One region of the Pararhizobium sp. LjRoot235 genome, then DNA from elsewhere that is predicted to be linked to it. Evidence: predicted binding sites of a transcription regulator. Region 1 holds the regulator's gene; each other region holds the start of a gene.
What was found. The regulator LexA, encoded in region 1, represses DNA repair genes until DNA is damaged. The targets are predictions, from matches to a motif close to TGTTCNNNNTGTGTTCNG.

Region 1 (6,956 bases):
CTGTCCCCGCAAAATGAGGCTCATGATTGGGGTCATTCTCGCGCTGATGTCCTCGGTTCCGGCCATGGCAGCGGCGGACGTCTACAGCCCGGCGTACATCAAAGGCGATGAGCAGCTCTTGTGCTCCCCAACGTGTGATGGGCGACACGGGCACGTAGTACCAGCCTGTGCCTGCTGTGACCCCTTGTCTGACGGCCACTGAGCAGTGAATCTGAGCGACATTCAAATGACCTTAGGGATGCGTGGAAGTACGTCTTTAGTGTGCATGAATTTTAGAATGTTTAAATATACATTGTCAGACGTAGGGCGCGCGTATCTTTGCATGGGAGGATCTGCGTCATGGGATCAGCTGACAACGCAAATTGGGAATTTGACAATAACGAACAGCTCAGAATCCAACCGCTCGTGGAATGGGGCGTTACGTCTATGCCGCTGCACGGCGCCGTCGTTCTGCGGCTCGGCTATGCGCTTTCGCAGCGTGAGTGGGATGTGTATCAGTCAACAGATCGTCCGCCGCACCAGATTCAGGCAGCAATGTCTGCAGCGGACGCGAAGGAACTCGGCACCCAATTGATCTTGTACGCGGAATTGCTGGACGTTCCTGCATCAGGCTTTCCCAATGGGGGGTAATGAAAATGCTGACGGGCGCGACACCCAGTCAGCGCGAACGCCGGTGCTATTACTCGCCGCTCGGTTCGATCCTGCGTGACATACATGCATCCCTTCAGGGTGGAATGCCTGGAGCATCTGGCTGCCCCGACGACCAGCGCCAGACGCGTCTTCCGCCGCAACCACGAAATTTCTATATGACCCAGCGGCTCCCTCTTTTCCATCACCGTCATCCTCAAATCCGATGAGATTTTACGAAGACAATTTCGCGCCTGTTGTTCCGCGGGAACTAACCCGCGCGGGTGGTCCGGCAGCGCGAAGTTTTGAGAGCTGGAGCGGAACTTTCTAACCGGAATCACGCGATAACGATTCACTCGATCGTCAAATCGTGCTAGGTTCGAGGTAGAGGCAGACCACATCGGTTGTTGCGAGCCGTTTCTGTTTGCCTGCCGGATCGTCCAGTACCGTCTGGGACTGGGATTTGACCCATCCGCGGTGAAGGAGAGCACCATGCATTACAGCGTGCAGTTTTTCACCTGGACGCCCAAAGAGGGCGTCCATCAAGTCGGCTCGACGGTCGAGATCGATGCGGTCAATCCAAAACTCGCGGCCGTGTCACTTTTGGGCCTCCGGCTGGATGAGACCGGTACGGCCAGGAAACTGGCAGTCCGCGTCTGGAATGCGCCGGATGACAGCAAGGTCGATTGCGAATGCTTCTACTATCATTGATCGCCGGCCGCATTCCGCAATGCTAAATTCTCCTGCATTTCGTCGCCATTGATTCGGAGTTTCAACCGGAGTGCATCGTCATCGCCAGCGCGCCGCCGCGCCGCATTTGGAACGCGTTTTTACCGGTTTCGCGAAACGTCGGAATTGCTCTTTTAACGCGGCGAGACACGCGTTATCGGTCCCATCGGCGTAAACATCACGCCGATATCCGTTCATGGCGGCGTGATGGAACACGGTTGCCAACATGGTTGAAGCGGCGACCCTATCCAATTGTGAATATTGTGGAAAATTTTGGAGGCCTCGCCCGGAATTGAACCGGGGTACAAGGATTTGCAGTCCTCTGCGTCACCACTCCGCCACGAGGCCTCGTAACGATCATCTCTTAATCGTGTGACGGGCGTTTAGACCGATTTCCCATCCAGTGCAAGACGCCTTGGCCGAATTCCAGTTTTTTCTCATGGGAGAAACCTGTCTCCCACCCGTTGCCGGTTCGCGTCGCGAGGAAAAGACCGCACATTGCTGATACCAAACCGCCGGCGACTACTGTCGGGCCCCCGCTAACGTCAATTTTCAAAGAAAATCAGCCGCCTGTATCCCCGGCGCGCGGACGCAGGTTTGCCGCTCAATGGTAACGTCGGATCAGGCCCACGAGCTTGCCTTGGATCTTGACCCGGTCGGGACCAAAAATCCGGGTTTCGTAGGCGGGGTTGGCAGCCTCGAGCGCGATCGATGCGCCCTTGCGGCGAAACCGCTTCAGCGTTGCCTCCTCATCGTCCACCAGGGCGACGACGATCTCTCCGGGACTGGCGCTGTTGGTATTGCGTATGATGACGGTGTCGCCGTCGAGAATGCCGGCCTCGATCATCGAATCGCCGCGAACTTCCAGTGCATAATGTTCGCCGGTTCCGACCATCTCGAGCGGTACAGAAATATCGTGCGTATTGTTCTGGATCGCCGAGATCGGCACACCGGCTGCGATTCGCCCCATGACGGGGATCGAGACGGAGCTATTCTCATTGCTGGCCGCGACCGGTTTGGCGGCGACTGGCGCCGGCGGAGCGCCGCGGCTGCCCTGGATGACGCTCGGCGAAAAGCCGCGCTTGGGCTGCAGGCTCATGGAATAGGCCTCCGGGAGCCTGATGACTTCAAGCGCGCGTGCCCGGTTCGGCAGGCGCCGGATGAAGCCCCGCTCCTCGAGCGCCATGATCAGCCGATGAATGCCGGATTTCGAAGCGAGATCCAGCGCGTCCTTCATCTCGTCGAAGGACGGCGGCACGCCCGATTCCTTCATTCTTTCGTGAATGAACAGAAGCAGTTCCTGTTGCTTGCGGGTCAGCATGAAAGATCACTCCGGAAATCGAGAAACAAATCAAGAACGAACACTATATGTTCCATATGTGTTCCGCAAGTCCCATAATTCGTTGAACCTTTTCAAGGTGCGAGTTTTTGGGCTTGCGGCGCCGAAAACCGGCATTCAGCGCTCTCACCGCCGATGTCCGCCTTTGCTGAGCGGAACATTTGCCCCGTCCGGCCGTTTTCCGCTCATGTTGAAACCTGTGGCGGCGGCACGGTCTGCTTCCAGGAGGCAGGGATGGTCGTCAATGGACGCGGTAACAAGATTTCGCCCGAAGACACGAACCGGGTGGTGAAGATCAGCGGTGTCGAAGCCCGGCAAGGACCGCTTGGCCGCCCGGTGCTGATGGTTCTCATCGCCAGCCTGGTGCTTGCCCTCATTGCCTGGGCGGGCGCAGAGATATTCGGCGAAAGCACCGACAATGATGCGGCGACACGGATAGAGGAAACCACGCCGGCGGCCAAGGACACCGATCAGGGCGCCGTCGACAATGCTCCGGCGACCGGGGAACAGATGCAGCCGGCCCCGGTCGACAAGGATCCGACCCCACAAACCGGTTCCAGCGGCTAGGGCCATTGGCACCTCATCGAATAAAGGCCTACGACGACCCTTGCAGCCGGGCCCTTGCAGAGTGGCGCAGATTTTACGGCGTCTGCCGCTTGCGCGCCCACCAGACGGAAAGTTTGCGGCGCTGCCGCCGGACGAAGGCGAGGTCATGCGACAGCACGATCAGGCCCAGCGGCACCATCCAGAAGCCCAGAACCGGCAGGAAGCCGAGGATACCGCCAAAGAGCAGCGCGGCGCCAAGGGTGATACGCAAGGTCCGCGACTTTGGCAGGCGCAGGCGCCACGCCCCGAGAATGAGTTCATGTCTGCTCGCATCGATACCGAATTTTTTCGTTTTCTGCGCTTCTGCCATAAACTCACCTGCCTTGCTCTCGATGCCGTACACCATAGCGCGGATTTGCGTGCGGCTCTTCCAGTGCGCGGCCTTCCCGGATGGGGAGTTCTCCACAGTCAGACAAGATTGTGCACTTTTTTTGAAAAACCGCTTGGCAAATCGGTAAAGCATTTGTATTAGCAGCCTCACTTCTGCAGCGCGCAGATGATCCCTGGTAGCTCAGCGGTAGAGCATTCGACTGTTAATCGACAGGTCGCCGGTTCGAATCCGGCCCGGGGAGCCAGTTTCAAAGGGCTGCACTTATGGTGCGGCCCTTTTTTCTTTGCATTTTTTCAGTGTGATGAGACCGGCCCGCATGCTCCCCAGTCGCCTGACCTTACTCACAACTGCGTTGTCGCCTATACTCTGCGGTACAGTTCGGGCGCATTGCAGCGGCCTGTCGCCGCGTTCGAGGATGCGTGCGCTGCGGCCAACTTGGTGCGCGGCCCTCACCCCACGGGTTCACCATGACGGCCGAAAAAGTGTCACTGACAGGGGAGAAGGAAACCCTCCTCATCACGCTTTACGCGAAGGCCGGGGAAAGCCGCCTGCCGGATACCCTTCTGCGGGATCGTTTCGCCGCCGAGGCCGTCAGCCGGATCGACTATGATTTTTCGCGGCTGATGATCGATCGCGACCTGATGATCGGCGTGGCGATGCGCGCCCATATTCTCGACGGCTGGACGCGTGACTTCATCGCTCGCCATCCCGACGCGACCGTCCTGCATCTGGGCTGTGGGCTGGACAGTCGCATATTCCGCATCGATCCCGCGCCGAACATCCGCTGGTTTGACCTGGACTATCCCGAGGTTGTCGCGCTGCGCCGAAAACTCTATCCTGAGCGCGACGGTTGTAGTCTGATCGGATCGTCCGTAACGGACCCGAATTGGCTCGCAGATGTGCCGGCCGACCGTCCGGCGATCATTGTTGCCGAGGGGCTTTTTCCTTATCTGCCGGCCGACGAAGTCCCGAAGTTGCTGCGGCGGCTCACCGCGCATCTCCCGAGTGGTGAGTTGGTCTTTGATGGCTATAGCCGGTTCGGCCTGGCGCTCATCAGCTGGCAGCCTTCGGTTCGTGTGACCGGAGCCAGGCTGCATTGGGCGATAAACGATCCGCGTGAACTCGAAACTGAGGTTCCGCGGCTGAAACTGTTGACTGAAGTGCCGGCCTATGATCCGGAAGCTTACGATCCGAGACAGATCGCCAGGCTATCCTGGGCGGCGCGTCTGGCGATTTACGCCTTCGCGGCGGCTCCGGTCCTCGGGAGAATCGGCTGGCTCCTGCGCTTTCGGTTTTGAACCTCGCGCCATGCGCCCTCCCACCGGGCTTGACGTGCCCGGCAGCCTTGCGATCAGCTGACGCGACAATCCTGCAATTCCATAGTAGAGAAGACTTCCGCCCTCGCCGGCCGAAACCGGAGCCCGACCATGCCATCAATCGATCTGCTGATCGCCTTTCTTGCCACGACCGCGGTCTTTGCCTACATCCCGGGCCCTGCCATGCTTTATGCCGCGGCCCAGACGATCGCGCGCGGCCGATGGTCGGGACTGATGGCTGTATTGGGCATTCATCTCGGCGGCTATGTCCATGTTTTTGCAGCGGCCGCCGGCCTTTCGATCCTGTTCCACGCCGTGCCAATGCTCTATATGGCCGTGAAATTCGCCGGGGCGGCCTATCTTGTCTGGCTCGGCATTTCGCTTTTTCGCGCCCGGGTGCAGGGGGACGTGACCCTGCCCGGCATCGAGCCGAAATCCGCCCGGCGCGCCTTTTTCGAAAGCGTCACCGTCGAGGTTCTCAACCCGAAGACGGCGATCTTCTTCGTGGCCTTCTTGCCGCAATTCGCCGATGTCTCCGCCGCGTTCCCCGTCTGGCTGCAGCTCGCCATTCTGGGGACGATCGTCAATCTCATGTTTTCCTCGGCCGATATCGTCTGTGTGCTTCTGGCCGGCGCCGTGATCGGCCGGCTGCGCCGCTCGAGCCAGGCGCAACGCCTCATGCAGCGTGCCGGCGGCGCGATGCTGATCGGGTTGGGTGCTCATCTTGCTTTTCAGAAGAGCTGACCGGTTGAGCTGGGTGAACAGTCGGAACGGCGTGGCGCCGCTGCAGGGACCGGCCGCCCGTTTCAACCACCCGCCCCGCAATAAAGTCATCGCTACAGCTTTACCGGCGCTGTCGGTGAGCTTATGCAAGCCCCAACGTCTTTAATCGAACATTCCAAGGGGATGATGTGCGCCTTGCATGGGTTTTTCTGGCGCTCGCCATTACCACTGAAGTTATCGGCCTGACGGTGATGAAAGCAGCCTCCTCCGGCGGCGGCGCCTGGGGCTATGCGGTGATGTATGTCTCCATCGCCCTCTCCTATGTCTTCCTCGCCAAGGCGGTGAAGAAAATCGCGGTCGGCATAGCCTACGCGATCTGGGAAGGCTCCGGCATTGCGCTGATCACGCTGGTCTCGGTTTTCATCTTTGATCACGTGCTGAGCAATCAGGAGATGATCGGCCTGATGATGGCGGTCGGTGGCATCATTCTCATCAACGCAGGCGAAGTTCACGATGAAGAGGAACTGGAAGTGGCCGATGACCGCGTCTAACGTTTATTTCCTGTTTGCGGTGCTGGCGGGGGTGCTGGATGTTGCAGCCAATCTGGCGTCCACCAAGTCGAACGGGTTTGCCCGCCGCGGCTGGGGCGCCTTGTCGATCCTGCTCGTGCTTTCAGCCTTTGCTCTGTTGGTGGAAGCGGTCAAAGGCATGGAACTGGCAATCGCCTACGCCATCCTCGGCGCAACCGGGATTTTCGGCACGGCCATTTCCGGCCGCCTCCTCTTCCGCCAAAAACTGAAGCCGATCGCCTGGGTCGGACTTGTCCTCGTCTTCGGTGCGGTTGTCGTGCTTCACACGGCCTGAGGGTCGCGCGCCATCGTCTCCGCGGCGTGACGCTGCGTTACAAGCGGCCGGTCCTTCCATCCGGTCAGCCTGTTCAGCAGCCAGAAATAAAGCCCATAAGGCAGGAGCTTGAGCAGTTTCATCATATAGGTGAAGCGCTTTGGAAAGGTGATCTCGAAACCACTTGATTTCAGGCCTTTGGCAATACCTTCAGCCGCCTCTTCGGGGCTGATCAAAGCCGGCATCGGAAATTCGTTCTTGGCAGCAGACGCCGTATCGACAAAACCTGGATTGATGATCTGCAGGCGGATGCCGGTCTTGTCGAGGTCGAATTTCAGGCTTTCGGCCATATTGATCAGTGCCGCCTTCGTCGCGCCATAGGCAGCGCTCGTCGGCAGGCCGCCGTAGCCCAAAACGGAGGAGACGATGGCGATCTGCCCGT
Region 2 (6,956 bases), 660 kb from region 1:
GTTCACACCGACTCACGCTCATGGGGGAGATGTTCGATGCCGCTCACCATGTTTGGCCGGGACGGGGAAGGCGAATTCCAGATCCTGCTCGACCGTCGGTCGGCGCTGGATATCGGTGCCTTCGTCGTCGACGGCGTCGATATTTCGCCGGGCACGGCGATCCCCTCGGACGGCGACCGGCGCATCGACCATGCGCTGCGGGGCTTCCTTTTCACCTGCGGCCCGGACCATATCCGCCATCCGGAACCAGTCGAGGGTTTTAAGGACGGGCGGAGGTTTCCGTTGCATGGTTCGCTTTGCGGCACGCCGGTGCGGCGGACCGAGATGTCCGCACCGGACGAGCCGCTCTGCTGTCTTGCCGAAACCGAGGTTCCGCTTGCCAATGGCGGGACGGCGCTGGTGTCGCGGCGCTGGGCGATCAGCACGGATGAATCACAGGTTCTGCTGTCGGACCGGGTTACCAATACGGGTGCCAAACCATTCGCCCCGATGCTGATGTATCATGTCAACATCGGTGGCCGGATGCTTGGCGACGACACGTATATTGCCGGGACAATGTTCGGCAACGAGCGATGGCCATGGCGGTTCGGCGATGGCGAAAGCGCACACTTCTGTCTGCCGGCCGCGCCAACGGCCATAGACGGTTGGGCGCAGGTGAGCCTTGGTCCATTCGAGGCCTTGTCCGGCCGCACGCTGATCGTCCGGTTTTCGACGGCAACCCTGCCGTTCCTCCAGATGTGGCGATGCCAGCGCGGCCCGGCCGACGTCATCAGCATCGAACCGGTGTCCCACCGGATTGCCAAACGGACCGATCTTGCTGCTGCGGGGGAGATGCCTATGCTCGCACCGGGAGAAACGGTGGATTATACACTGGCGTTCCAGATCCGCTGAAACCGGCTTTCCGATTGACGCCTTGCGCTGCCAGTCTTACATCAGTCCGGACACCATTTTCAGGAAGGTTTTCCCATGGACATTCGCCAGATCAATGATGAATATTCGGTCACCGGACAGATTTCCGTCGAAGACCTCGATGCGATCAAGGCGATGGGATTCAAGTCCATCGTCTGCCACCGCCCGGACTTCGAGCAGCCGGACCAGCCGCAGTTCGATGTCATCGCCGCCCGTGCCAAGGAACTCGGCCTCGACATCACCCATATTCCGGTCGGCCCGATGGGCGTGACGGCAGACGCCGTGCGCGACATGGTCGATGCGCTGGATACGTTCGAACGGCCGATGCTCGGCTATTGCCGCTCCGGCGCCCGCTCGACCAATGTGTATCAGCAGACCCAGCACATTCGCGGCTGAGAGTTTTTACCAACGGCGCGCTTTTTTGAGCGCGCCGTTCGCGCCTCCTGAAGCCTAACCATTCCTGATCTGGCTCAACGTCCGCGTTGGCGTGATAGCCTCGGGATCAAGCCGGATCTCGATGATCGACGGTTTGCCGCTCTGCCGGGCACGCTCGAAAGCGCCGGCAAACTCCTCCGTCTTTTCCACCAGTTCGCCATGGCCGCCATAGGCGCGGGCGAAGGCTCCAAAGTCCGGATTGGTGAGATCGGTTCCGCTCACCCGGCCCGGATAGTCCCGCTCCTGATGCATGCGGATGGTACCGTAGATGCCGTTGTTGATCACCAGCGTAATGATCGGCAGGTTATAGCGCACGGCGGTCGCGAATTCCTGTCCGTGCATCAGGAAGCAGCCGTCACCGGCAAAGCAGATCACCTCGCGTTCAGGAAAGAGATGTTTTGCAGCAACAGCCGCAGGCAGGCCGTAACCCATCGAACCTGATGTTGGAGCCGCCTGGGTGTTGAAGCGGCGGAAGCGGTGGAAGCGGTGCAGCCAGGTCGCATAGTTGCCCGCGCCGTTGGTGAAGATCGTATCCTCGGCCGTATTCGCCTCGATGTACTGCATGATCGGCCCCATCTGCACATCGCCAGGGCCAGTTTCCGGTGGGGTGGACCAGGTCAGATAGGCTTGGTGCATCGCTGTAGTACGATCGCGCCACAGCTGCTGCGCAACGGCGGGCTTCAAGTCGTCCAAGGCAGCCGTTAAATCGGCGGGCGCCGCCGCAATTGCCAGATCCGGGCGGTAGACACGGCCGAGTTCGCCGGGATCGGGATGCACATGCACCAGCGTCTGGCGCGGGTAGGGCACATCAAGCAGCGTGTAGCCCGAGGAGGGCATTTCGGAGAAGCGGCCGCCGATCAGGAGCAAAAGATCCGACTCACGGATTTCCTTGGCGAGTGCCGGATTGATGCCGATGCCGACGTCTCCGGCATAGTTCGGATGCAGATGGTCAAACAGCATCTGGCGGCGGAAGGAGCAGCCGACCGGCAGATCGAACCGCTCCGCGAAGGCCTGGAACTGCCGGATGGCTCGCTCGCTCCAGCGCGTGCCGCCGAGAATGGCGATCGGCCGCTCGGCTTTTGCCAGCAGGCCTTCGAGCGCCTTGATCTGCCCGGGGCCGGGATGGCTTTCAACCGGTTGATAGGGTTTGGCCGCTGGAGCCTCGGTCCTCTCGGTCAGCATGTCCTCCGGCAAGGTCAGCACCACCGGACCGGGGCGGCCGGAGGTTGCGACCGAGAAGGCGCGGGTGACGAATTCCGGAATGCGGGCTGCGTCATCGATCTCGCCGACCCACTTGGCGATTTCGGTAAAGGCGCGGCGGTACTCGATTTCCTGAAAGGCCTCGCGCTCGCGGGCATCGCGCTGCACCTGGCCGATGAACAGGATCATCGGGATCGAATCCTGGCGGGAGATATGCAGGCCGGCCGATGCGTTCATCGCACCCGGACCGCGGGTCACCATGCAGATGCCAGGTTCGCCCGTGAGGCGGCCCCAGGCATCCGCCATCATCGCCGCGCCGCCCTCCTGACGGCAGACCACGACGTCTATTTCGGTGTCATAAAGGGCGTCGAGCACCGCGAGGTAGCTTTCTCCCGGCACGCAGGAGATCCGCTTGACGCCGTTCGCCCTCAACGCCTCTACGATCAACTCCCCGCCTGTCTTCATGTCCGCTCCTCCCAAAGCCTTGTGAAAACTATTTTGTCAGATTGCAGGCGACATCGGCGCCACACTGGCGCTGTTGTTGATCCTGCGTTCGCGCCAGATGATTTAGGGGCCGGACGCGATGATGATCGCGCCGATTGCCGGCTTTGCAAGAAATATTGCTCATGCCATGCCTTCGTTATGTCCGCTGTTCCACAACAGTGAGGCACCAGCTGGCAAAATCCCGCATGGCGCTTTCGCGTTCCGTTTCATTCAGCGTTTCGTGACGCATCGCCGGATAGACGACCGTCGTCACGCGTTTCAGTCCCGCCGCCTGCATGCGCCTGGCCAGCCACTTGATTTCCCGGGCACCGTTGGTGGCCGGATCCTCGCCGCCACCGACGAGATGCATTGGCAGGTTGGGGGGGAGGCGTCGCAATCGATCGCGCCGCGCGCCCAGGAATGTCAGGTCAAACAGGTCGATCCACAGCGAGACGCTGGCATCGAAACCGCAGAGAGGATCGTCCACATATTTCTGAACTTCAAAGGCATCATGCGACAGCCAGTCGAAATCGGTCTTGCGGTCCTTGATGGACCGGCCCCAGGCGTCGAAGGTGAGTTTCGATAGAAGGCGGCTCGGCACGTCCGACCCCTTCAGCATCTTTTCGGCGGCGAGAATGACCTGTGCGGCACGTCCGGCAAGGCCCGGATTGAAGTTCGAGTTCCACACCGCCAACCCATCATAGAGCCCGGGATCGCTCTCTGCCGCGTTGAGCGCGATCAGCCCGCCCATGGAATGACCGAACAGGATAACGGGAAGGCCGGGATGATTGGCGGCTGCCATGTCGCGCATTGCCTTGACGTCGCACAGCACCTTGTCTGCGCCTTGCCGGTGCGCATACCGGCCAAGCGGCGCATCTCCGGCCTTGGTTGCGCCATGTCCGCGATGATCGTGCGCATAGACGTGAAAGCCGTGGCCGGCCATGAACTCGGCGAAACGGGTGTAGCGGGCGGTATGTTCGGCTAGGCCGTGGCTGACGATCAGTATGCCTCTTTCCGGGCGAGCAGCCGGCTGACGCCGCCAGACGAGGGAAGCACCGCTCGGGCTTTGCAACGTTTCGACCTTGGCAAACACGCCAACCCTCCCAGGCGAAGTTCCTGCACGTCCCTGCTATCAACTTGATTTGTCGGCGAAAGGCAATCTCCGCTTGGTGTCCGTTTCGCATCAGGTCAGGAAATATTGGTCGGATAAGGATTATAGGTTGCATTTTTCCCGTTTTAGTCTCTAATTGATCTTGTTTTGTTCTATTTTCAGGAGGGGCTTTCATGCAAGCGAATATCTTTATGCCATTTCTGCGCCGTCTGGCTCTTGCCGTCCTAGCCGCTATGGCCGCGTCCCCGGTATTGGCCGATGAAGAGCCGGCGGCACCGAAAGGAAAGACCGAGTATATTCTCGCCGTCAGCTGGCAGCCGGGATTTTGCGAGACGCGACCAAAGCGGAAGGAATGCGTTGGCCAGACCGCCGAACGCTACGATGCGACGCATTTTTCCCTGCATGGTCTCTGGCCGGTGAAGAAGAGTTACTGTGGCGTCGCGGCGGATGTTCGGGCGCGTGACAAGAAGGGCGACTGGCTGGAACTGCCGCAGCTGGCGATGGCCGAAGAAACGGCGGCGAAGCTGTTGATCGCCATGCCGGGAACCCAGTCGGGTCTCGACCGGCATCAATGGCTGCGCAGCGGCACCTGCCAGGGCGGCACGGCGCAGGACTATTTTGCCATCCAGCTCCATCTTCTCGACGAACTCAACGGCTCGGCGGTGCGAAGCCTGTTCGCCGGTCGCCTCGGACAGGAGATAACGGAGGGCGAGATCAAGCAGGCGTTCGACGCGAGTTTTGGAAAGGGGGCCGGCGGCCGGGTGCGGATGCGTTGCCAGAAGGCGGGTGAGCGTAGCGTCATCACGGGGTTGACGATCGGGCTTTCGGGCGATGTCTCGGCCGGGGCTCGCCTGTCACCGCTGATCCTTGCTGCCGGAGATACCGATTTCAAATGCGGCAGGGGGATTGTCGATGCTGCCGGGCTTTAGTGAATGGCTGAGTTAAAGCCGGTTTCTTCATTGCTCCGTCGGGATAATTCGCCTACATAGCGGGCAAAATCCCATTCCGTCGGAGCAGTCTCTTTATGGCACGTCAATTCATCTATCATATGTCCGGGCTGAACAAGTCCTACGGCACCAAGAAGGTGCTGGAGAATGTCAATCTGTCGTTTTACCCGGACGCCAAGATCGGTATCCTCGGCCCGAACGGCTCCGGCAAGTCGACTGTGCTGCGTATCATGGCCGGGCTCGACAAGGATTTTACCGGGGAAGCCTGGGTCGCCGAGGGTGCGACCGTCGGTTATCTGGCGCAGGAGCCGCAGCTCGACCCGAACAAGACGGCCATGGAAAACGTCATGGAAGGCGTGGCCGACAAGACGGCCATCATCGAGCGCTACAACGAACTGATGATGAACTATTCCGACGAGACGGCGGACGAGGGCGCGCGCCTTCAGGACATCATCGATGGCCAGAACCTGTGGGATCTGGAAAACCAGGTCGAGATGGCGATGGACGCGCTGCGCTGCCCGCCCGGCGATGCCGACGTGACGAGCCTTTCGGGTGGTGAGCGCCGCCGTCTGGCGCTCTGCAAGCTCCTGCTCTCCAAGCCGGATCTGCTTTTGCTCGACGAACCGACCAACCATCTCGACGCCGAAACCATCGGCTGGCTGGAAAACCATCTGCGCCAGTATCCGGGCGCCGTGATGATGATCACCCACGACCGCTACTTCCTCGACAACGTGACGGGCTGGATCCTCGAACTCGATCGCGGTCGCAGCATTCCCTACGAGGGCAACTATTCGGCCTACCTGCTCGCCAAGGCCAAGCGCATGGAGCAGGAAAACCGCGAGGACGCCTCCCGCCGCAAGGCGATCAACCGCGAGCAGGAATGGATCGCTTCCAGCCCGAAGGCCCGTCAGGCCAAGTCGAAGGCGCGTATCAAGGCCTATGACGAACTGGTTGATGCCGCTGATAAAATGCGTCTCGGCGATGCCCAGATCATCATTCCGATCGGCGAACGTCTTGGTCAGGTCGTCATCGAGGCCGAGAACATCACCAAGGGTTACGGCGATCGCATACTGATCGACGACCTGTCGATCAAGTTGCCGCCGGGTGGCATTGTCGGTGTCATCGGACCGAACGGCGCCGGCAAGACGACCCTGTTCCGGATGATCACCGGTCAGGAGAAGCCGGACAGTGGCAGCTTCCGGGTTGGCGATTCGGTGAAGCTTGGCTATGTCGACCAGAGCCGCGATGCGCTGGATGGCAACAAGACCGTCTGGGAAGAGATTTCCGGCGGCGCCGAAGTCATCAGGCTCGGCAAGCTCGAAATGAACTCGCGCGCCTATTGCGGCGCCTTCAACTTCAAGGGCACCGATCAGCAGCAGAAGGTTGGCAACCTCTCCGGCGGTCAGCGCAACCGCGTTCATCTTGCCAAGATGCTGAAGGCCGGCGGCAACGTGCTCCTGCTCGACGAACCGACCAACGACCTCGACACCGAAACGCTGGCGGCGCTGGAAATCGCGCTGGAAAACTTCGCCGGCTGCGCCGTGATCATCAGCCACGACCGCATGTTCCTCGACCGTCTTGCCACGCATATCCTTGCCTTCGAAGGGGACAGCCATGTCGAATGGTTCGAGGGCAACTTCGAGGATTACGAGAAGGACAAGATCCGCCGCCTTGGCCCGGAATCGGTCAATCCCAGCCGTGTCAGCTACAAGCGTCTGACCCGCTGAGTGCCGGCCGCGAGGGACCTCTCGGGCGCCTCGTAGTACCCTGTCGATCGGAAGGCGGCTCTTGTGGCCGCCTTTTCCGTTTGTGGACGTTGCCGCATGGCGTCACATTTCATCTTGCAGCACTCGCGAAAATCACATAAACAT
Region 3 (6,956 bases), 1.1 Mb from region 1:
GTCGACAGCCCGAGAACCGCACGGCGCATGGCATCGAGGCTGGCTTTGCGGATATCCGTTTCGTCGATTCGGCCCGCTGCCGAGGAGGCGATCGACACGACGGCCGAGGAAAGGATGATGTCGAACAGTTCCTCGCGCCGGGACACCGAGAGCTGTTTGCTGTCGTTCAGCCCCTCCGGAATGTTGTCCGGATCGAGGATCACCGCAGCCGCAACCACCGGGCCTGCAAGCGGTCCGCGCCCGGCCTCGTCCGTTCCGGCCACCGGCCAGAGACCATCTCGCCGGGCGCTGGCCTCGAAGCTGAAGTCGGGTCCTTCGATGGTTTCGAAAAGCAAGGGGGAATCGGGCGGTGTGCTTCGTGACATGCGGCGAAACTCGCACACAAGCCCGATTCCCTGCAAGCCCTCCGGCAATGAGGCGGGCTGCCGGAGGATGGACCGATCGTGCCTCGGGGCGGAAACAGGATCGGTATTTCGATATCCGGGAGACGCCCGGACAAAACATCAAGACATCATCAGAGCAGCGACAGTTGAACGCCGGTGCCAAGTGGCGGAACGAACAGGTCGCAGTTCAGCGGGCGCTTTGCCACGTTGAGTTCCAGCCGCTTGGCTGCCAGTTCAAAGCGCCGGCCGATTTGCCAGGCATAGGGTCCGGCACCCTTCATGCGCTTGCCGAACTCGGCGTCGTAGTCCTTGCCGCCGCGCATCGAGCGCACCAGCGACATGACATGGCGGTAGCGGTCCGGATAGTGGCGCAGCAGCCAGTCGCGAAACAATGGGCTGACTTCGAGCGGCAGGCGCAGGAGCACGTAGCTTGCATGCGTGGCGCCGGCGGCCTTGCCGGAATCCAGCACCCGTTCGATCTCGTGGTCGTTGAGGGCCGGAATGACCGGCGCCATCATCACCGTAGAGGGAATACCGGCCTCCGATAGCGCCTTGATCGCGTCCAGTCGCTTTGCCGGCGTCGACGTGCGCGGTTCCATCAGGCGGGCGAGCTTGCGGTCGAGCGTCGTTACGGATAGGCCGACCTTTGCCAGGCCCTTCTCGGCCATCGGTGCGAGAAGATCGATATCGCGCATGACCATCGCCGATTTGGTGACGATCATCACCGGATGGTCGCAGGCCTTCAGCACTTCGAGGACCTGGCGCATGATCCGCCATTCCTTCTCGATCGGCTGGTAGGGATCGGTGTTGGTGCCGATCGCGATCGGACGCACCTTGTAGCCCGGCTTTGCCAGTTCTCGCTCAAGCAGCTTTGCCGCATCCGGCTTGGCAAAGAGCTTGGTCTCGAAATCGAGCCCCGGCGACAGGCCCATATAGGCGTGGGTCGGCCGCGCGAAGCAATAGATGCACCCATGCTCGCAGCCCCGATAGGGATTGACCGAGCGATCAAAAGGCAGGTCGGGAGAATCGTTGCGGCTGATGATCGCGCGCGGCTTTTCGACCTGAACATCGGTCTTGAAAGCCGGCAGATCCTCCAGAGAGTCCCAGCCGTCATCCTCAAGCACGCGGGAGGTCGGTTCAAAACGTCCTGACGTATTGAGGGCGGCACCGCGGCCACGCCTGCGGTCGATCTCGATCCGCAGCCCGGAACCGGCAATCATCGCCTCGGCCATATCTGCCGTGTTGCCGGGCGCAAGGGCGCCCTGCCTGATCTGAGACAGCTCGTTCATGGGGTTCTCCGGGGACTGCCCTTGCGGACGATCCATTATCCTCTGATTATTTTCCTAGCCCAAAAAAGAGAACAAGACAAGAACAAAATTGTGGAAACGGCGTCGTGAGCGCGTGGCGGGGCTGAGGCGGACAGCCAATTCCACCTTCGTTCGCGCGCGGATTCATCATGAATGAAAAGTTAATCGGCGGAAAACGAAGGGTTTATGGAAATTGCCAGTGCGATGCGGTATGGACGGCGATGCTGACGATCATCATGGAAACCCGCAACAACGAAGCCGAACTGGCGCAGACGCTGTCGGCGCTGGTCGCAGGTGCCGTTGAAGGCCTGGTGAGCGACGTGATCATCCTCGATCACGGCTCCCGGGACGGTTCGAGCCGTGTCGCCGATGCCGCCGGTGCGCGTTTCTGCACGAGCTGGGATATGAAGGACATTGTTCGCTCCGCGCGAGGCGACTGGTTGTTGCTGCTGGAGGCGGGTGCAAGACCGGCAGGCCGCTGGATTGATGACTTGGCGGAATATATGTCCCTTAGCAAGACACCGGCGCGTTTTTCACCCTCGCGGCTGCATCGCCGGCCGTTCCTGAAACGCGTCGTGACCCGCCTGGCGCCGCTCGAACTTGGTTTCCTCTTGTCGCGGCAGCAGGCGACGGCGATCGCAAAATCGGGCATGCGGCTCAGCGATTTCGCGACCGGCCGGGCGGTGCGCCGCCTCGGCAGCGAACTCGTGCCTGCCTGGGTCGCGATCGGCAATCGTCCCGGCGCGGACGACTGCTAGAGGCAAGACAGCAGCGCCGCCTTCACGACAGCAGCGCGTCGAGCTTGCCCAGAATGCCATTCCATCCCTTCTCGTGGTTGTCGCGGCTTTCCTCGGACATGAACCTGACGTGGGTCAGCACCACTTCCGTGCCGTCCGCGATCGGGTTCAGCACCAGTTCGACCTGCGTATCAGGGGCTGACCAGGGCGCCTCCCAGGTAAAGACGATCCGCGAGAACGGGGTCAGTTCCTTGTAGGTACCTTCATGCGGATATTCCTTGTCACCCACCATCAGCACGAAGAACCGCCCTCCCTCGCGGGCATCCGAGCGGGCCTCGGCGACATGCATGTCCGGGCGCGGCGACATGAAACGGGTCATCATCGCGGGATCGAGCCAGGCATTATACACCTGCTCGGGGCTGGCTTTGATGGTGCGGCGGCAGGTGAGGCTAAGGTCAGTCATTGTCCGGCTCCTTTGTCAACAGTGTTCCAAGGGTTTCGAGGCGGAGGTCCCAGATCGACCGCAGCCCCGAAAACCACTGGTCGATCTCGGCCAGCGGCGCCATCTGCACTTCGATCAGGTGTTCGCGCCACTGGGTGCGGCGGCAGACCAGCCCGGCTCTTTCCAAGACCATGATGTGCTTTGACACGGCGTTCAGGCTCATATCGAAACGGGCGGCAATATCCGTCACGCGCGCGGGGCCTTCCTGCGCGAGGTGCGTCAGTATCGCGCGGCGCGTGACATCGCCTGCGGCCTTGAGGATCAGGGTTAGCTGGTCGGAGTCGGATCGTTCAACCATATGGATGAATTATCATGCAGCAGGTCATCAGTCAACTATATGGATGAATGATGTACGAAGACATTTGTCTTTTGGTTCCTGACCCTGGAAACAGCAAAAAGAGCAGGCCCTTTCAGGCCTGCCCGGACTTGATGAAAATGAATGGCTGAAAAGGCCTTGCCGAGCGGCCGAAGCCGCGCCGTCATATACTTCCCGCAGTATTCCGGTCTGCAGCTTTTGCGCAGCAGGAGTGGATCGGTCGTTGCGTCTCGGTGCGATGTGCGGTTTCCTCACCCCGTGTTAACGATGAGGAGAGTTCTATAGCAGGGCGCGCGCAGGCGCTGTTCCGGATGGAACAGGGAGAGCAGCGGGCGAAGGGAGAGGCGTCTCAGCTGCGCTTCAAATGTTCGCCGAGCCTGGGCATGATCTCGACGAAATTGCAGGGCATGTGCCGGTAGTCGAGTTGCTGTTTCAGAATGCCGTCCCACGCGTCGCGACAGGCGCCGGGCGATCCCGGCAGCACGAAGATGAAGGTGGCATTGGCGACGCCGCCGGTTGCGCGAGACTGGATCGTCGACGTGCCGATCTTCTCGTAGGAGATGCGGTGGAAGACGGCGGAAAAGCCATCCATGCGCTTCTCGAATAGCGGCTCTAGCGCCTCCGGCGTGACGTCGCGGCCGGTAAAGCCCGTGCCACCCGTGGTGATCACGACATCGATCGTGTCGTCCAGTGTCCATGCTTCGACCTGAGCGGCAATCCGCGCCTTGTCGTCAGGCACGATGGCGCGCGCTTCCAGCCGGTGACCGCCATCGATGATGCGGGCCGCGAGCGTATCGCCCGAGCGGTCGTCGGCGAGCGTGCGGGTATCGGAAACCGTCAGCACGGCGATGCCGAGGGGAACGAAGGGCCTCGTCTCGTCAATGCCGGCCATGATCCACTCCACTGACGCTGTTGCAGGCAAGAATGTACCAGTTCGGGTTCTGCGTTGAAAGGACGGCGGCAGCGGCGTCTCTTTCGGCAGTCGTCGCAAACAGCCCGAAGCAGGTGGCGCCGGAGCCGGACATGCGGACGAATGCAGCGCCGGCGCTAAGAAGTGCATCTGACACCGCGGTGATCGCCGGCTCCAGCAGTCGGGCAGGTGGCTCAAGGTCGTTGCGCGTGCATTTCAAAGCTTCGATCCAGCCGCTCGCAGCGACGGCACCACGGGGAATATCAAGCGTTGCATTGGCCTTGTTCGTCAACATCCGGAAAATCAACGGTGTCGATAGGGCAACGAGCGGGTTGACGAGAAGCATGGGAAAGCATGGCAACGGTATCGGCTCAAGTTTTTCACCGATGCCGCTTGCGATGACCGGCCGGCCCGCCAGGCACATCGGTACGTCCGCGCCCAGTTTCAGCGCCATTTCCTGCAAGCTGCCGCGATCCGCAGAAGCGCCCCACAGCTCCTGCAATCCGAGAAGCGCCGCTGCGGCATCCGCCGAGCCGCCACCGATGCCGGAGGCGACCGGCAGGTTTTTTTCGAGATGGAGATGAACCGGCCCCGCCGCGATATCTCTTTCGACCAGATGCGCCCGCAAGAGGTCCCGTGCCCGGAGCACCAGATTGCCGGACGCGCCTTCACCCGTCAGCGGCAGGTCGGTGGAAAATCGGCCCGAGACGGTGAAGCGATCGTCCGTCGCATGGGAGAAGCCGACGCGGTCTCCCGCATCGGCGAATGTCACGAGGCTTTCGAGCAGATGATAGCCATCAGGCCGCTGGCCGACGACATGCAGCGCGAGATTAACCTTCGCCGGCGCAAGCCGCGTCAGCGCGAAACCTGGAATGCCATTTTCACGTGCCATGGGCAGGCAGGATCAGGATTTTTTGCCCGATGCCGCGTCCGGCGTCACCTTCTCGGGCTGGGTTTCGGCAGCTGCCGGAACCTTGGCCTCGACCGGCGGCAGGCCGTTTTCGATCTTCGCCTTGATCTTCGGGATCTCTGCCCCTTCCGGCTTCAGCGCCAGCGCCTGGTTCCACTGGAACACGGCTTCGAGCTTGCGCCCGACGCGCCAGTAGGCATCGCCGAGATGATCGTTGATCGTCGCATCGCCGGCCATCAGTTCGGCTGCACGCTCGAGTTCGACGACGGCATCATCGAAGCGGTTCATCCGGTAATAGGCCCAGCCGAGCGAATCGACGATGTAGCCGTCATCCGGCTTCAGATCGACCGCCTTGCGGATCATGCCGAGACCTTCATCGAGGTTGATGTTCATATCGACCCAGGAATAGCCGAGGTAGTTCAGAACCTGCGGCTGGTCAGGGTTGAGCTCAAGCGCCTTCTTGAAGCTCGGTTCGGCCTTGTCCCAGATTTTCTGGCGCTCGTAGGCGATACCGCGCTGGAAGAAGATCGTCCAGTCGCCGCGCTGCGGCACCGGCCCGATCGCCTCGACGGCGCGGTCGTAAACCAGGCCCATCTCCTTGTAATCCTTGGCGTCGGACAACACGCTGCCATAGGCGATATAGCTGCGCACGTCTTTCGGATCGAGCTCGATCAGCGCCTTCAGGTGCTTCTTGGCTTCGTCCACCTTGCCGATCGAGGCGAGGCTCAAGCCGAGTTGCATCTCGGAAATCCGCCGCATCGGCGAATTTTCCGGCACGCTCCTGTAGAGCGCGATTGCCCGTTCCGGCTTCTTCAGGTTTTCGGCAATGCCGCCGAGCATGAGGAGGATATCGGCGCTTTCCGGATCGAGCGCCCGGGCTGTTTGCAGATAGAGCGAAACGATGTCTTCCGCGCCGTCGCGGTTAAGGGCTGCACCGATCGAGAAGAGCACCGCAGCCGCACCCTGGGCCGCACTACGCACCTGCTGCTCCTGCGGCTTGCCATCTTCGATATTCTTGCGCAGCGCCTTCAGCGGCGCATAGTTGCTGATGAAACCCTCGCCGACCGAAATGGCGTCGAGCGCCTTGCGCTTGTTGCCGTCGCGCGCTTCGAGTTTCGCCAGCGCGATGACGGCGCGCATGAAGGTATCCGGAGCTGCACTGCCGCCTTCGCGGTCAAGAACGGCATCGTTCAGCTTCGAACGCGCCGTGGACTTGTCGCCGGCGGCAAGCGCGATGGCACCTGCATGATAGGACTTGAAGATCTTGAACCACTCGGGGCCGTCCATGGCGCTGATCGCGGCGATCGCGTCCTTCGGCTTGCCTTCGCCGGCCTTGGACCAGCCGAGCAGCAGGCCGTTCATCAGCCGGTCGAGATCGTTCGGGCCGTCATAGTTGAGGATCTTCTGCGCATGGCGGTACTCGCGCTTGCGGATCGCTTCGACCGCGCGGGCGATCGTCGTGATGCGCTCGACGGAACTGTCGGACTTCAAATCTTCGGCGATCTTCACACCTTCATCGAAGTCACCGTTCATCAGGAGCGTGATCATCAAGCGCTGCTTGACCTCGACATTATCCGGCTCGAATTCGAGCGCCGTCCGGTAGAGCTTGGTCGCAGTATCGAGATCGTGATCGACATCGGCGGTCCGGGCGGCGAGGAAGGAGCCGGAGAAGCTGTTGACCGAATCCACGTCGAAGGGCTTGCTTTCCTCCACGGCAGCCGTTTCCTCGGCAAAGCTCTGGGAAGCGCCGGAAAACGACGCCAGGGCCAGGAACGCTGCGCCGCTGAGCAGGCGAAGAAGGTGTGTTTGCCGCATGACAGGCCTTTCGTTACGGGCGGCGCCCCTTGGCGCCGGCGCCGGATTCGCGCGGAATCAGTTCTAAATCATTAGC

Region 2: ACSQ2Z_RS08675 (ribonuclease T2) is a predicted target of LexA. The motif match lies at 4,276-4,293, and genes of this name have one in related genera.
Region 3: ACSQ2Z_RS17370 (PA0069 family radical SAM protein) is a predicted target of LexA. The motif match lies at 1,740-1,757, and genes of this name have one in related genera.

Annotation. Positions count from the first base shown of each region.
Region 1 covers NZ_CAXUSP020000001.1:2,473,426-2,480,381, reverse strand. The annotation lists gene ACSQ2Z_RS11870 (hypothetical protein) at 340-630, shown strand; gene ACSQ2Z_RS11865 (hypothetical protein) at 1,120-1,338, shown strand; tRNA gene ACSQ2Z_RS11860 (tRNA-Cys) at 1,631-1,704, opposite strand; gene lexA (transcriptional repressor LexA) at 1,961-2,677, opposite strand; gene ACSQ2Z_RS11850 (hypothetical protein) at 2,930-3,262, shown strand; gene ACSQ2Z_RS11845 (hypothetical protein) at 3,336-3,611, opposite strand; tRNA gene ACSQ2Z_RS11840 (tRNA-Asn) at 3,802-3,876, shown strand; gene ACSQ2Z_RS11835 (class I SAM-dependent methyltransferase) at 4,100-4,930, shown strand; gene ACSQ2Z_RS11830 (LysE family translocator) at 5,060-5,692, shown strand; gene ACSQ2Z_RS11825 (SMR family transporter) at 5,860-6,222, shown strand; gene ACSQ2Z_RS11820 (SMR family transporter) at 6,209-6,535, shown strand; gene ACSQ2Z_RS11815 (SDR family NAD(P)-dependent oxidoreductase) at 6,523-6,956, opposite strand, start outside.
Region 2 covers NZ_CAXUSP020000001.1:1,815,518-1,822,473, forward strand. The annotation lists gene ACSQ2Z_RS08655 (DUF4432 family protein) at 37-891, shown strand; gene ACSQ2Z_RS08660 (TIGR01244 family sulfur transferase) at 967-1,305, shown strand; gene ACSQ2Z_RS08665 (thiamine pyrophosphate-binding protein) at 1,360-3,009, opposite strand; gene ACSQ2Z_RS08670 (alpha/beta fold hydrolase) at 3,185-4,120, opposite strand; gene ACSQ2Z_RS08675 (ribonuclease T2) at 4,372-5,067, shown strand; gene ettA (energy-dependent translational throttle protein EttA) at 5,163-6,812, shown strand.
Region 3 covers NZ_CAXUSP020000001.1:3,527,909-3,534,864, reverse strand. The annotation lists gene ACSQ2Z_RS17375 (ribonuclease HII) at 1-365, opposite strand, end outside; gene ACSQ2Z_RS17370 (PA0069 family radical SAM protein) at 515-1,672, opposite strand; gene ACSQ2Z_RS17365 (glycosyl transferase) at 1,912-2,448, shown strand; gene ACSQ2Z_RS17360 (SRPBCC family protein) at 2,471-2,890, opposite strand; gene ACSQ2Z_RS17355 (ArsR/SmtB family transcription factor) at 2,883-3,227, opposite strand; gene moaB (molybdenum cofactor biosynthesis protein B) at 3,595-4,137, opposite strand; gene ACSQ2Z_RS17345 (4-(cytidine 5'-diphospho)-2-C-methyl-D-erythritol kinase) at 4,124-5,047, opposite strand; gene ACSQ2Z_RS17340 (tetratricopeptide repeat protein) at 5,060-6,880, opposite strand; gene ACSQ2Z_RS17335 (hypothetical protein) at 6,894-6,956, opposite strand, start outside.